3 regions of the Algoriphagus halophytocola genome follow, and region 2 is predicted to be linked to each of the others. Evidence: riboswitches for the same ligand, from Rfam matches in the RefSeq annotation. Region 2 holds a riboswitch; each other region holds the start of a gene.
What was found. Region 2 has a riboswitch for S-adenosylmethionine ahead of PBT90_RS07240 (O-acetylhomoserine aminocarboxypropyltransferase/cysteine synthase family protein). Riboswitches for the same ligand answer to the same signal wherever they lie in the genome.

Region 1 (4,210 bases), 970 kb from region 2:
GCCAATCCCCTAGGAACCCCTCTTTTATTGGAAATTTACAGGATCGGAAAAAAGTAGCTATAAGCAATAGACATAAAAGGCCAGATGAAGCAAACACCTTCTTTAGAAATAGGGGATAAAATCAAGCCAATAGCAAAATATTCTATGGATTGAATCCTTCACACCTTAGCCTTCCAGTCAAAAATTACTACTTTTGCTCCGTATTCCTTTCAAAACCTTTCCTGAAAAACTAGCTAAGCATGTCCGAAGTAAAAATATTTTCCGGCACAAACAGCCAATCCCTGGCAGAGAAAATCGCCAAAAGCTATGGTAAAAAACTCGGAGACCTCACCCTCTCCAAATTTAGTGACGGAGAGCTTTCTCCCAGCTTCAACGAATCCATCAGAGGCTGTACAGTTTTTCTAGTTCAAGGTACAAACCCGCCTTCAGACAACCTATTGGAACTTTGTCTCATGATAGACGCTGCCAAAAGAGCCAGTGCTTATAAGGTTTGCGCTGTAATCCCCTATTTTGGCTATGCCAGACAGGATAGAAAAGATAGACCTAGAGTGTCTATTGCAGCCAAGTTGATTGCCAACATGATCACCTCTGCAGGGGCTGACAGGATTATGGCATGCGACCTTCACGCGGGGCAAATTCAAGGTTTTTTTGACATTCCGTTGGATCATTTGAATGGATCAGCTATTTTTGTGCCCTATTTGAATTCGCTAAGGCTTCCGAACATGATTTTTGCTGCTCCAGATGTAGGAGGAGTAGCAAGAGCCAGGGCTTACGCCAAGCATTTCGAAGTAGAAATGGTCGTCTGTGACAAGCATAGAAAAAGGGCCAACGAGATTGCTTCCATGCAGGTAATCGGTGACGTGGAAGGGAAAGATGTAATATTGGTGGATGACCTAGTCGATACTGCGGGGACGCTTTGCAAGGCATCGCAGATCGTCATGGACAAAGGAGCCACTTCAGTAAGAGCTATAGCCACTCATGGGGTGCTTTCTGGCAAAGCTTATGACAACATCAATAATTCACCCCTAGAGGAATTAGTTATCACTGACACCATCACCCCAAAGCAGCAATCTCCAAAAATCAAAGTACTGACAGTAGCTGACCTGTACGCCAAAGCAATCCATGCGGTGACTGGCAACACATCTATCAGTTCTTTATTCATTTAAGAACCAATTTTAATACAAATACATATGAAAACACTAGAGGTTATAGGGTTTAAAAGAGCAAATCTCGACAGTGCGAGCCTGACTGAGCTAAGAGAAAATGGCAATGTTCCTTGCGTCGTTTATGGACCAGGTATCAAAGAGCAGATTCACTTCTACTCACCTGCAATCCTTTTCAAGGAATTGATCTACACTCCAGAAGTTCACTTGGTTGAGTTGAACATCGAAGGCACCATCATCAAAGCGGTATTGAAAGAAGCACAATTCCATCCGGTAAGTGAAGTTCTACTTCATGCGGATTTTGTAGCTTTCGCAGATGACAAGCCTATCAAATTTGAAATCCCAGTTAAAGTAGTAGGAAACTCTCCAGGTCTTGCCAAAGGTGGTAAACTAGAGTTGAAAACTAGAGTATTGAAAGTTAAAGGTCTTGCTAAAGACTTCCCTGACTTCATCACTGTAGATATTTCCGACTTGGAACTAGGAAAATCTTTCAAAGTAGAAGATCTAAAAGTAGAAGGATTCGAAATCCAAACCAGCCCAAGCGTTTCTATCGTGACTATCGGTATTCCAAGAGCACTTAGAGGCAAGAAAACTGAAGAGGAAGCAGAATAAACTTCAGCCTAAAATCACACTAAATCCTGTCCCTAACGGACAGGATTTTTTTTTATTTTTGGACTCTTAACAATACCAGCTAGATGAAATACCTCATAGTAGGATTGGGAAACATTGGCCCTGAATACGAACTCACCAGACATAATATTGGCTTTTTAACTTTGGATAGGCTTGCTGACAAGCAAGGGTGCCATTGGAGTAGCGAGCGATTGGCTTTTAAATCTGAGTTTAAATACAAAGGAAGAGCCATCCATTTGATCAAGCCAACTACCTACATGAACCTGAGTGGTAAATCCATGAGCTATTGGATGAAAAGCCTGCAAATCCCCAAAGAAAATGTATTGGTCATAGTGGACGATGTAGCTATTCCTTTTGGGAAAACCCGCATGAAAACCAAGGGAAGTTCAGCTGGTCATAATGGACTGAAGAACATAGAAGAGCTGACTGGTGGACAAAACTACCCTAGGTTAAGAATGGGAATAGGCGACGATTTTCCCAAAGGGCGTCAAGTGGATTTTGTATTGGGAAAGTTCACAGAGCCCGAATTTGCAGAACTGCCCCTTCAGATGGACAAGGCCATAGAAATGATTTTATCTTTCTGCACTATAGGAATAGAACGCACTATGAATCAATTTAACGATTGATCAGATAATATTTGGATTTCAGTCAGCCACAGGTTTTATTTGCATCACTTCAGGCAACTGATTTATAAAGAAGAGGCGAGAGATTAGGCTCCAAGACCCTCTGGCAACCATCCCGAAAAGGAGAACGGTGCCAAATCCTACCCAATGCGGGAACTATAGATTGGCTTAAATTACAAATAATCCCTTTTTAGTTCGATTGCCGCCTTTGAGTTTGATTTTCTCAAATCTGTCTGATTTGTATGTATGAAATCTAACTAAATACTGATGAGCAAGCATTTCGAAACAGAATCCATTCGGATCTCCCCCTCCAAATCAAATCAGCGGGAGCATTCGGCACCCATATACCTTACTTCCAGCTTTACTTTTGAATCTGCGGAACAGGCCCGGGCTACTTTTGCAGATGAAATAGAAGGTAATATCTATTCCAGGTATGCCAACCCCAATTCAAGTGACCTCATCGAGAAAGTCTGTGCCGCCGAAGGCACTGAAGATGGCTTTGCCACCGCCTCTGGCATGGCTGCCATGTTTGGGAGCATAGCAGCTTTACTGCAGCAAGGCGATCATGTCTTAGCTGCCCGATCTTTATTTGGCTCCACACATCAGTTACTGACCCGCGTATTTCCAAAGTGGGGCATCACATCTACTTACGGAGACATTTCAGATTTTCAAAACTGGGATCAGCTGGTTCAGCCCAATACCAAAATGCTTTTCATAGAGACTCCTTCAAACCCCGGCTTGGAGATAATCGACCTAGAATGGGCGGGAAAGTTTGCGGCAGCACATAACCTGATTTTAGTAGTGGACAATTGCTTTGCATCACCCTATTTACAGCAACCTGCCAAATGGGGCGCTCACATTGTGACGCACAGTGCAACGAAGTATATAGATGGTCAAGGCCGGGTTTTGGGTGGTTTGATTTTGGGAAAACAGGATTTGATGAAGGAAGTGCACTTCTTTGCGCGCCACACCGGCCCAGCTATATCTCCATTTAACGCCTGGATTTTAAGCAAAAGTATGGAGACCTTGGGGGTAAGGATGGATAGACATTGCAGCAATGCCCTTAAAGTAGCTGAGTACTTCGAAGGAAATTCTGAGCTCATCGGAGTCAAATACCCTTTCTTAAAATCTCATCCGCAATACCAAATCGCCAAGAAACAGATGCTTCAAGGAGGAGGCGTGGTCACCCTAAACTTAAAAGGAGGAGTAGCCAGAGCCCAGCGCTTTATTGATCAACTTCAGATGATCTCCATCACTGCCAATCTTGGTGACAGCCGCAGTATAGTCACGCACCCAGCTTCTACGACCCACAGCAAGCTTTCACAGGAAGAAAGAGAAAGAGTAGGTATCACCGATGGCTTGGTAAGACTATCTGTAGGGCTTGAACATCAGGATGATATCATTCAAGATGTAGAGAGAGCGCTTGAAAAATCTAAGTAAAACAAAACAGGCCCTTTTGGGGCCTGTTTTGTATATGCAAGTAATGAGCCTGATTACCAGGTAGTATCCTTCAATCTAGGAAAAGCTCTGATCACATCGCTGAGACTTAACTGTCCTACTAGCTTACCATCTTTCAGCACCGGGAATCTACGGATTTTGTATTTCAAAAATTTAGATGCTGCATCAAACAAGGAAAGGTCTGGCGATATAGTCACCAAATCAGTGGACATGTGCTCTGCTACCTTTCCCGGGAATTTAGGCGTATTGGTATACTTGCCTTTGATAATTTCCTTGAGACAATCTACCTCCGAGATCACGCCTATTAAGGCACCAGATTCATCCACCACCGGAGCG
Region 2 (4,210 bases):
CCGGTGAGCATCTAGTAGAAATCCCAGTCCTGGACAATATGGGCGAAATGGGCAATCTGCTCCAATTCCCGGATTTCTCCATGATTGGCGATAGTGCATTTTGGCTAGTAGCTTTCACCATTGCCATTATTGCGAGTTTGGAGACTTTGCTATGTATAGATGCAGCCGATAAATTGGATCCCCACAAAAGAATCACTCCTCCGAGTAAGGAACTTGTAGCCCAAGGAATTGGAAACGCATTCAGCGGATTGATAGGCGGACTTCCGGTCACAGCAGTGATTGTAAGAAGTACGGCTAATATTTCCTCGGGAGCTAAGACCAAAATGTCTGCTGTATTTCACGGAATATTGCTGATCATGCTAGTATTGGCTATCCCACATATCCTAAATTTGATCCCACTGAGCTGCTTGGCGGCTGTTCTCTTTGTAGTTGGTTATAAGCTTGCCAAACCTGCGATTTTCGTCAAAATGTATCAAAATGGATGGGATCAGTTTATTCCATTCATCATCACTGTAGTAGCAATTCTGTTTACTGATCTTCTAGTAGGCATAGGTATAGGAATGGTATTCGGTTTGTTCTTTGTCATCAAGACTAACTTCGTAAAAGCCGTAATCGTAACTGAACATAACGGCAACTACCTAGTCAAGCTGCAAAAAGACGTTTCATTCCTAAATAAAGCCCTTTTGATGAAGGAACTTTCCAAAATCCAACCGGAAAGTAAAGTCATCATCAATGCCCAAAAAGCCCAGTTTATAGATCAGGATATTCAGGAATTGCTGAATGATTTTATTGCGACTTCAGTGGATAAGAATATTAAAGTTCAAATAGAAGGATTTAAATACAACTTACAAGAAACATCATGAACCCATACGAAAAACTAATCCTGCAGAACAAAGCATGGTCAAAAGAACAAAATGAAACTGATGAGAATTTTTTCAGCAGATTAGCCAAACAGCAAAAGCCAAAATTCCTTTGGATAGGCTGCTCGGATAGTAGAGTACCTGCCAATCAGATTACAGGTACTGACCCCGGAGAAATTTTTGTACACAGAAATATCGCCAATATGGTGGTGCACACTGACCTGAACATGCTCAGCGTACTCCAATATGCCGTAGAAGTGCTAGAAGTAGAGCATGTCATTGTATGCGGACATTATGGATGTGGCGGAGTAGATGCAGCTTTAGGAAACAAAAACCTGGGCTTGATCAATAAATGGCTAAGAAACATCAAAGAAGTTTACAACAATCATAAAGATGAAGTAGATGCTCAAGACAGTCACGAAAAAAAGGTCAACAAGCTGGTAGAAATCAACGTGATGGAACAATGTCAGGATCTGATCAAAACCTCAATTATTCAAAAAGCCTGGAAGAAACGAAAAGCTCCGATCATTCACGGCTGGGCTTATGGACTTGATAATGGCTTGGTAAATGAACTACTTAACATTGAACCTGATTTCAACAACATCAATCCAATTTTCCGGTACAATGAAGATGAATTAGCATAAAAATTCAGTTTTCTGTACCAGGGAATTGAAAATCATTTTGATTTTCAATTCCCTGTTTCTTTATTTGCAGTATCCTTTCACTTTTAGTGCTCGGATTTATATAGAAGAGGCGAGAGACAGGCTCTATGACCCTCTGGCAACCTGGAAAGTCCAAGGTGCCAATTCCTGCCAAAAGAAGTATTTTCTTTTGGGTCTATAAGTTCATATGTAATGCACACAGGACCATCTTCTCTACTCATTAGTCTAAATCCAACCAAAGTTTCACACACGGTATTTACTTACCCTGAATTGCTATGCCTATTTCGGAACGCTTCGAGATGGGCTTTTTAATATCCTCATTTTTAACACTATAAATCCAAAAAAATCATGTCTAACAAGCTACACTTCGAAACCCTACAGCTTCACGCAGGTCAACAACCAGACCCAACCACAAACTCTAGAGCTGTTCCTATTTATCAGACTACTTCTTATGTTTTTGATTCTGCCGAGCATGGCGCCAATCTATTTGGGCTGAAGGAATTTGGAAACATTTATACCAGGATAATGAATCCTACCACAGATGTATTCGAAAACAGAATAGCAGCTCTTGAAGGCGGAGTGGCTGCTGTAGCCACAGCTTCCGGTCAAGCTGCGCAATTCTTGGCTTTGAACAATATCATGGAGGCCGGAGACAACTTTGTCTCTACCAGTTTCTTGTACGGAGGTACGTACAACCAATTTAAGGTGGCTTTTAAGAGAATAGGAATCGAAGCTAGATTTGCCAAAGGCAATGCAGCTGAGGAATTTGAAAGCAAAATAAATGAGCGCACCAAAGCCATCTATCTGGAAACCATCGGTAACCCAGAGTTCAACATTCCGGATTTCGAAGCAATCGCAGCAGTAGCCCAAAAACATGACATCCCATTAGTCGTGGACAACACCTTTGGTGCAGGAGGTTATTTATGCCAGCCAATCAAGCATGGTGCAAACATAGTCACTTCCTCTGCCACCAAGTGGATAGGTGGTCACGGAACCTCCATAGGCGGAGTCATCGTGGATGCCGGAAATTTCAATTGGGGAAATGGGAAATTCAAGCAGTTTTCAGAACCTTCTGAAGGATACCACGGCCTGAACTTCTGGGAGGTTTTTGGGGAAAACAACCCACTAGGCCTTCCTAATGTTGCTTTTGCTATCCGTGCCCGCGTGGAAGGGTTAAGAGATTTCGGCCCAGCTCAGAGTCCATTCAACAGTTTTCTATTACTCCAAGGCATAGAAACTCTTTCACTCCGGGTACAAAGAACCACAGAAAACGCACTGGAACTAGCCAAATGGCTGGAAGCCCATCCTTTGGTACAAAAAGTGAATTACCCGGGATTACCCTCTTCACCCTACCATGACTTAGCTAAAAAATACCTGAGAAATGGTTTTGGAGGCGTTTTAAGTTTTGAGCTTAAAGGTGAAAAAGAACAGGCTTCTGCCCTGATCAACAATCTGGAACTGATCTCCCACCTGGCAAATGTAGGCGACGCTAAGACACTGATCATTCAGCCGGCAGCCACCACCCATCAACAATTATCCGACGAAGAACAACTTGCAGCAGGAGTCACTCCTACCCAGCTGAGATTATCCTGTGGCATTGAGCACATCGAGGATATCAAGGCAGACCTGCAGCAGGCATTTGATAAAATCTAATTCAACTAATGAACCTTAAAAGTCAGTACGCTTCGATTACCATGTCCCAAAATTCTTTCCATTCAAGTAGCCCACTAACCTTGGAGTCCGGAGAAATCCTCCAGGAATTCGACTTGGCCTATACTACATACGGCCAGTTAAATGCTGAGAAATCCAATGTGATCTGGGTGATACATGCCCTCACCGGGGATGCTAATGCTTCTGAATGGTGGAGTGGACTGATCGGAGAAGATAAGTTTTACGATCCTGCTGATCATTTTATTATTTGCGCCAACCTTCTGGGCTCTTGCTATGGCTCCACGCAGCCTTTCAGTGAAAACCCAGAGACTGGGGAGCCCTATTACTATGATTTCCCTCAGATGACCAGTAGGGACTTGGCAGCAGGACTGGAGCGACTTCGGGTTCATTTAGGACTAGAACACATCCATACGTTAATTGGGGGATCTCTAGGCGGGCAAGTGGCACTGGAGTGGGCGTATATTTTGGGAAAGAGCCTTCAAAATGCGATCATCCTAGCGTCCACGGCCAAAACTTCCCCTTGGGTCATAGGTTTCAACGAAACGCAACGAATGGCGATTGAGTCGGACTGTTCTTGGGGTGAGTGTCATGAGCTAGCAGGGCAAAAAGGTCTGGAAACGGCCAGAGCCATCGCCATGCTGACTTATAGGCATCCTACAGACCTAGATCGCAAACAAGCTGATGGCACGGGCAAACTGGATGATTTCAGAGCTTCCTCCTACTTGAGGTACCAAGGACAAAAACTTGCCAAGCGATTTAATGCCTTGTCGTATTGGACCTTGAGTAAAACCATGGATTCCCATGATCTAGGTAGAAATAGAGAAAGTGTGGAAGCAGCATTGCAGCAGATCGAAGCTCGGGTGCTGTCCATCGGTGTGGATAAAGACCTGCTATTTTTGCCGGAAGAAGCCCAGCATATCAGCCAATTTGCAAAAAAAGGTATCTACAAAGAGATCAGCTCCACTGCGGGACATGATGCGTTTTTGATAGAGTTTGAGCAGCTGGCTTACATACTCA
Region 3 (4,210 bases), 610 kb from region 2:
AAGAAGCAATAGATGTATTTGAGCAAGAAAAGTTTGATATAGTGCTTTTGGATATTCAAATGCCTGTTTTGGATGGTTTTTCTACAGCAAGATTAATTCGGGAACATGCTGACGATGATAAAAAAAATGTTCCTATACTTTTGCTTTCGGCGGCTTCCTATCACGAAATAAGTGAGGAAATGATGGAAATAGGAATTAATGATTTTGTACCTAAACCATTTACCCCGGAAACCCTCTATGAAAAATTAACCGAATATCTTCATACAAAAGATCAGAATTGAGAGCGGTTTAGCATTAATTTTGCCCCAAGGACAAAGTCTTGCTGACTAAACAACTATCAATTACTCAATGCCTCTTTTTAAAAGAATTAATTTTCTGATTTTTTTCATCCTGATCAGTGTTTCAGCTTCTGCCCAGAAGTTGCTTACCAAAAGATCCACCTTCTATACGGTGATTGGTACCTCGGGGGCCAAGCTGAATCAGATAGATGATATGCTAGCCGATCGGGGATTATCTGGTCTTAGAAATAGGTATAACACGCTGGGGTTAGGCTATCAGGCCAGAATCAATGACTTTGTGCTAGGATTGGAACTACTGCATAATAGGGGAGCTGTGAGTGAGTTTGACCAGTTCAGGATAAACTATAGAACCTCCAGAGCTATGCTGAATATCGGCTATGCCCTCACAGAAGAGTCAAATTTCCAGTTGATTCATTACATGTCCATGGGGGTGGGGTATCTGAATTTCCAGATGATGCCCAAAGAGCAGCCGGATAATTTACAGGAATTTTTAATCTCCCCTGAAGAAGGATTTATTCTCCGTGAGCAGGACATCCAAAAAGGAAGCCAGCATTACGGCAATTTTCTAACTGAAATTGGTTTTCAGCTATCCTATGATTTTGATTTACCCGGACGACCAGAGGCTCTTCAGATCATCAGTCAGCTCGGTTATTCGTTTAGCCCTATAGAAGGTAACTGGGAGATGGCTGGGGTGGCTTTTGACAATACTCAAAGTGGCGCTTTTATACGAGTCGGAGCTGGAATTACCTTGCCAGACCGAAATTTCTTCTACAAAGACGCCGGTATTGGTATCTCTTTAATAAGAGGGATCCATTTTACTCATGCAGAGAAGTTTAACGCGTATTTGGAAGAAGCTGATCTGGAGCCACTAGATGGGATGCCTTCTAACTGGGGACTAAAAATTACCGGAGAAACAAAAGGCTTGCTTTACGGTGCGGAGCTGTACAATCTGGCTTTGAGTGGAGATGCAAATTCCACTAAGAAGCATTCCCTAAACAGTCTTAGAGTATATGCCAATATGGGATACAAGCCCATTCAATACCGGAATTTTGGTATTGGAGCTTTGGCAGGATTAGGATATGGCAATATCCGATATACGAATCTGAGTACGGATAAACCTGATTTTGCAGAGCTTTTTGAACAGCGGTATTTCGATGGCTATCTGAAAAACAGTGGATTAATGCTCAAGCCTGAAGTTTTTGTAGAATATGGATTGCCGATGACCAAGCGTAAGTTTTTTGACCTGGTATTTACCGCTGCTGCAGGTTATGAACTTCCTCTCGGGAGATATAGACTAGCCGAAGTCGATATGGCCAGCTACATTTCAGCTCCATACTTGTCCTTTGGAATTGGGGTAAGGCCCTGACGCCTAGAGCTGCGAGCCTTTTGCGGCCTGATATAATTACCCTTTTGTCTAATAAGGCTGTTTTATTTCTAAAATGCTATTAACTTTGAGCAGCTTATCGAGAAAGACTGAGGGAAGGGCCCAACGACGTCTTAGCAACCTGTAAACAAGGTGCTAACTCCCATCTCGGAAATCCGGGAACAGATGAGCGGACAGGTACCTCGTACTCACCTCCGTGTTTTGCTCGATTAGCTTTTTGATTAACAAAATTACAAAATGCAAAACAGAACGGAATCCCTACTTCAGCAACTTTCAAAACGAGTCTTGATCCTTGATGGAGCTATGGGGACTATGATTCAGCGCTATACGCTGACGGAGGAGGATTTCAGAACTCCGGAGCTGGCAGATCATCCCAAAGCTCTGAAGGGGAATAATGATTTGCTGTCATTAAGTCGTCCAGATATTATCAAAGCCATCCACGCTGAATACCTCAAGGCCGGCTCGGATATCATAGAAACCAATACATTTTCAGCTACTACCATTGCCCAGGCTGATTATGATCTTTCGGATTTTGCCTACGCCATTAATCTGGAGTCAGCCAAAATAGCCAGAGAGATTACGGAGGAATTTACCAAAAAGAATCCAGATCAACCTAGGTTTGTGGCAGGTGCTATAGGCCCTACCAATAGGACAGCTTCTCTGTCTCCCGATGTCAATGACCCGGGCTATAGAGCCATTACTTTTGACCAATTGGCAGAGGCCTATTCAGAGCAGGTAAGAGGCTTATTGGATGGAGGTTCTGATATTTTGTTGGTTGAAACCATATTTGATACCCTGAATGCAAAAGCAGCTTTGTATGCTATTCAGGAGGTTTTTGAAGAAAGAGAAATTCCGCTTGATCCAAGGGAAGGCGGGATTCCGATTATGATTTCAGGTACCATCACAGACGCATCTGGACGCACCTTATCCGGTCAGACTACAGAGGCATTTTTAATCTCCGTATCGCATGTGCCCTTACTTTCTGTAGGCTTAAACTGTGCTTTGGGAGCCAAAGAATTGAGACCCTATTTGAAAGTTTTGGCTAATAAGGCACCTTTTTATGTGAGTGCATATCCTAATGCGGGACTGCCTAATGAGTTTGGCCAGTATGATCAAAATGCCGAAGAAATGGCTAGTCAGGTCAGGGACTTTTTGAAAGAAGGCATGCTGAATATTTTAGGAGGCTGCTGTGGCACTACACCTGAGCATATTTCAGCTTTGGCGCAGCTGGCAGGCAATTATCAGCCTAGAAAATTAAATCAAGAAGAATTAGAAGAAACGTTGGACTGAGAAGATGGAAAGTAATAATTATTTGAAGCTATCGGGCCTGGAGCCCTTAGTGTTCACACCCGAAATCAACTTTGTAAATGTTGGCGAGCGGACCAATATTACAGGTTCGAAGAAATTTGCCCGTCTGATTTTGAATGGGAATTACGATGAAGCGCTGGAAGTGGCCCTGGATCAAGTGAGAGGTGGCGCGCAGGTGCTGGATGTTTGCATGGATGAGGGTATGCTTGATGGGGAATTTGCCATGGTGAAATTCCTGAACTTGATCGCATCCGAACCTGAAATCAGCCGGATACCGATCATGATCGATAGTTCCAAATGGAAGATTATTTTGGCTGGTCTGAAATGTGTGCAGGGCAAAGGAATAGTCAACTCTATCTCTCTGAAGAATGGAGAGGAGGAATTTGTACAGCAGGCAAAAACAATCAAGAAATTTGGAGCAGCTGTGGTAGTGATGGCATTTGATGAGGCTGGACAAGCAGATACCTATGAGCGGAGAATTGAAATCTGTGAGCGAAGCTATAGAATACTGGTCGATCAGGTCAAATTCAACTGTCAGGATATCATTTTTGATCCCAATATTTTTCCGGTTGCGACCGGAATGGATGAGCACAGAAGAAATGCCCTAGACTTTTTTGAAGCTACCCAGTGGATCAAAGCTAATCTTCCAGGGGCTAAAGTCAGCGGGGGAGTGAGTAATGTGAGTTTTTCCTTCCGAGGGAATAATCCTGTACGGGAGGCAATGCATGCGGCATTTCTTTACCACGCCATCAAAAGCGGAATGGATATGGGTATCGTAAACCCCACCATGCTTGAGGTATACGATGATATTCCAAAGGATCTTTTGGAACGGGTAGAGGATGTGCTTTTTGACCGCAGAGAGGATGCCACAGAACGTCTTTTGGACTTTGCTGAGACAGTGAAATCTTCCGGAAAAAAGGCTGTAGCGGATGAAGCTTGGAGATCAGAGCCCGTAGCTAAGCGTATGGAGCATGCTTTGGTGAAAGGTATTCTGGATTATATCATAGAGGATACTGAGGAGGCAAGACTGGAACTGAAGAATCCCTTAAAAGTAATAGAAGGGCCTCTAATGGATGGAATGAACGTGGTGGGCGACCTATTTGGTGAGGGCAAGATGTTCCTTCCTCAGGTAGTAAAATCTGCCCGTGTGATGAAAAAAGCAGTAGCTTACCTGGAGCCATTTATGCCTTTGCCAGAGGAAGGGCAGGAAGAATCTTCT

Region 1: another riboswitch for S-adenosylmethionine. It lies ahead of PBT90_RS03100 (trans-sulfuration enzyme family protein); the one in region 2 lies ahead of PBT90_RS07240 (O-acetylhomoserine aminocarboxypropyltransferase/cysteine synthase family protein).
Region 3: another riboswitch for S-adenosylmethionine. It lies ahead of PBT90_RS09825 (homocysteine S-methyltransferase family protein); the one in region 2 lies ahead of PBT90_RS07240 (O-acetylhomoserine aminocarboxypropyltransferase/cysteine synthase family protein).

What each region holds. Positions count from the first base shown of each region.
Region 1 is NZ_CP115160.1:677,573-681,782, reverse strand. It holds gene PBT90_RS03115 (ribose-phosphate pyrophosphokinase) at 240-1,166, shown strand; gene PBT90_RS03110 (50S ribosomal protein L25/general stress protein Ctc) at 1,191-1,775, shown strand; gene pth (aminoacyl-tRNA hydrolase) at 1,859-2,419, shown strand; SAM riboswitch class I at 2,479-2,581, shown strand; gene PBT90_RS03100 (trans-sulfuration enzyme family protein) at 2,684-3,856, shown strand; gene PBT90_RS03095 (CBS domain-containing protein) at 3,910-4,210, opposite strand, start outside.
Region 2 is NZ_CP115160.1:1,646,123-1,650,332, reverse strand. It holds gene PBT90_RS07250 (SulP family inorganic anion transporter) at 1-863, shown strand, start outside; gene can (carbonate dehydratase) at 860-1,504, shown strand; SAM riboswitch class I at 1,598-1,706, shown strand; gene PBT90_RS07240 (O-acetylhomoserine aminocarboxypropyltransferase/cysteine synthase family protein) at 1,871-3,175, shown strand; gene PBT90_RS07235 (homoserine O-acetyltransferase family protein) at 3,184-4,210, shown strand, end outside.
Region 3 is NZ_CP115160.1:2,261,048-2,265,257, reverse strand. It holds gene PBT90_RS09835 (PAS domain S-box protein) at 1-281, shown strand, start outside; gene PBT90_RS09830 (hypothetical protein) at 349-1,665, shown strand; SAM riboswitch class I at 1,757-1,855, shown strand; gene PBT90_RS09825 (homocysteine S-methyltransferase family protein) at 1,921-2,973, shown strand; gene metH (methionine synthase) at 2,978-4,210, shown strand, end outside.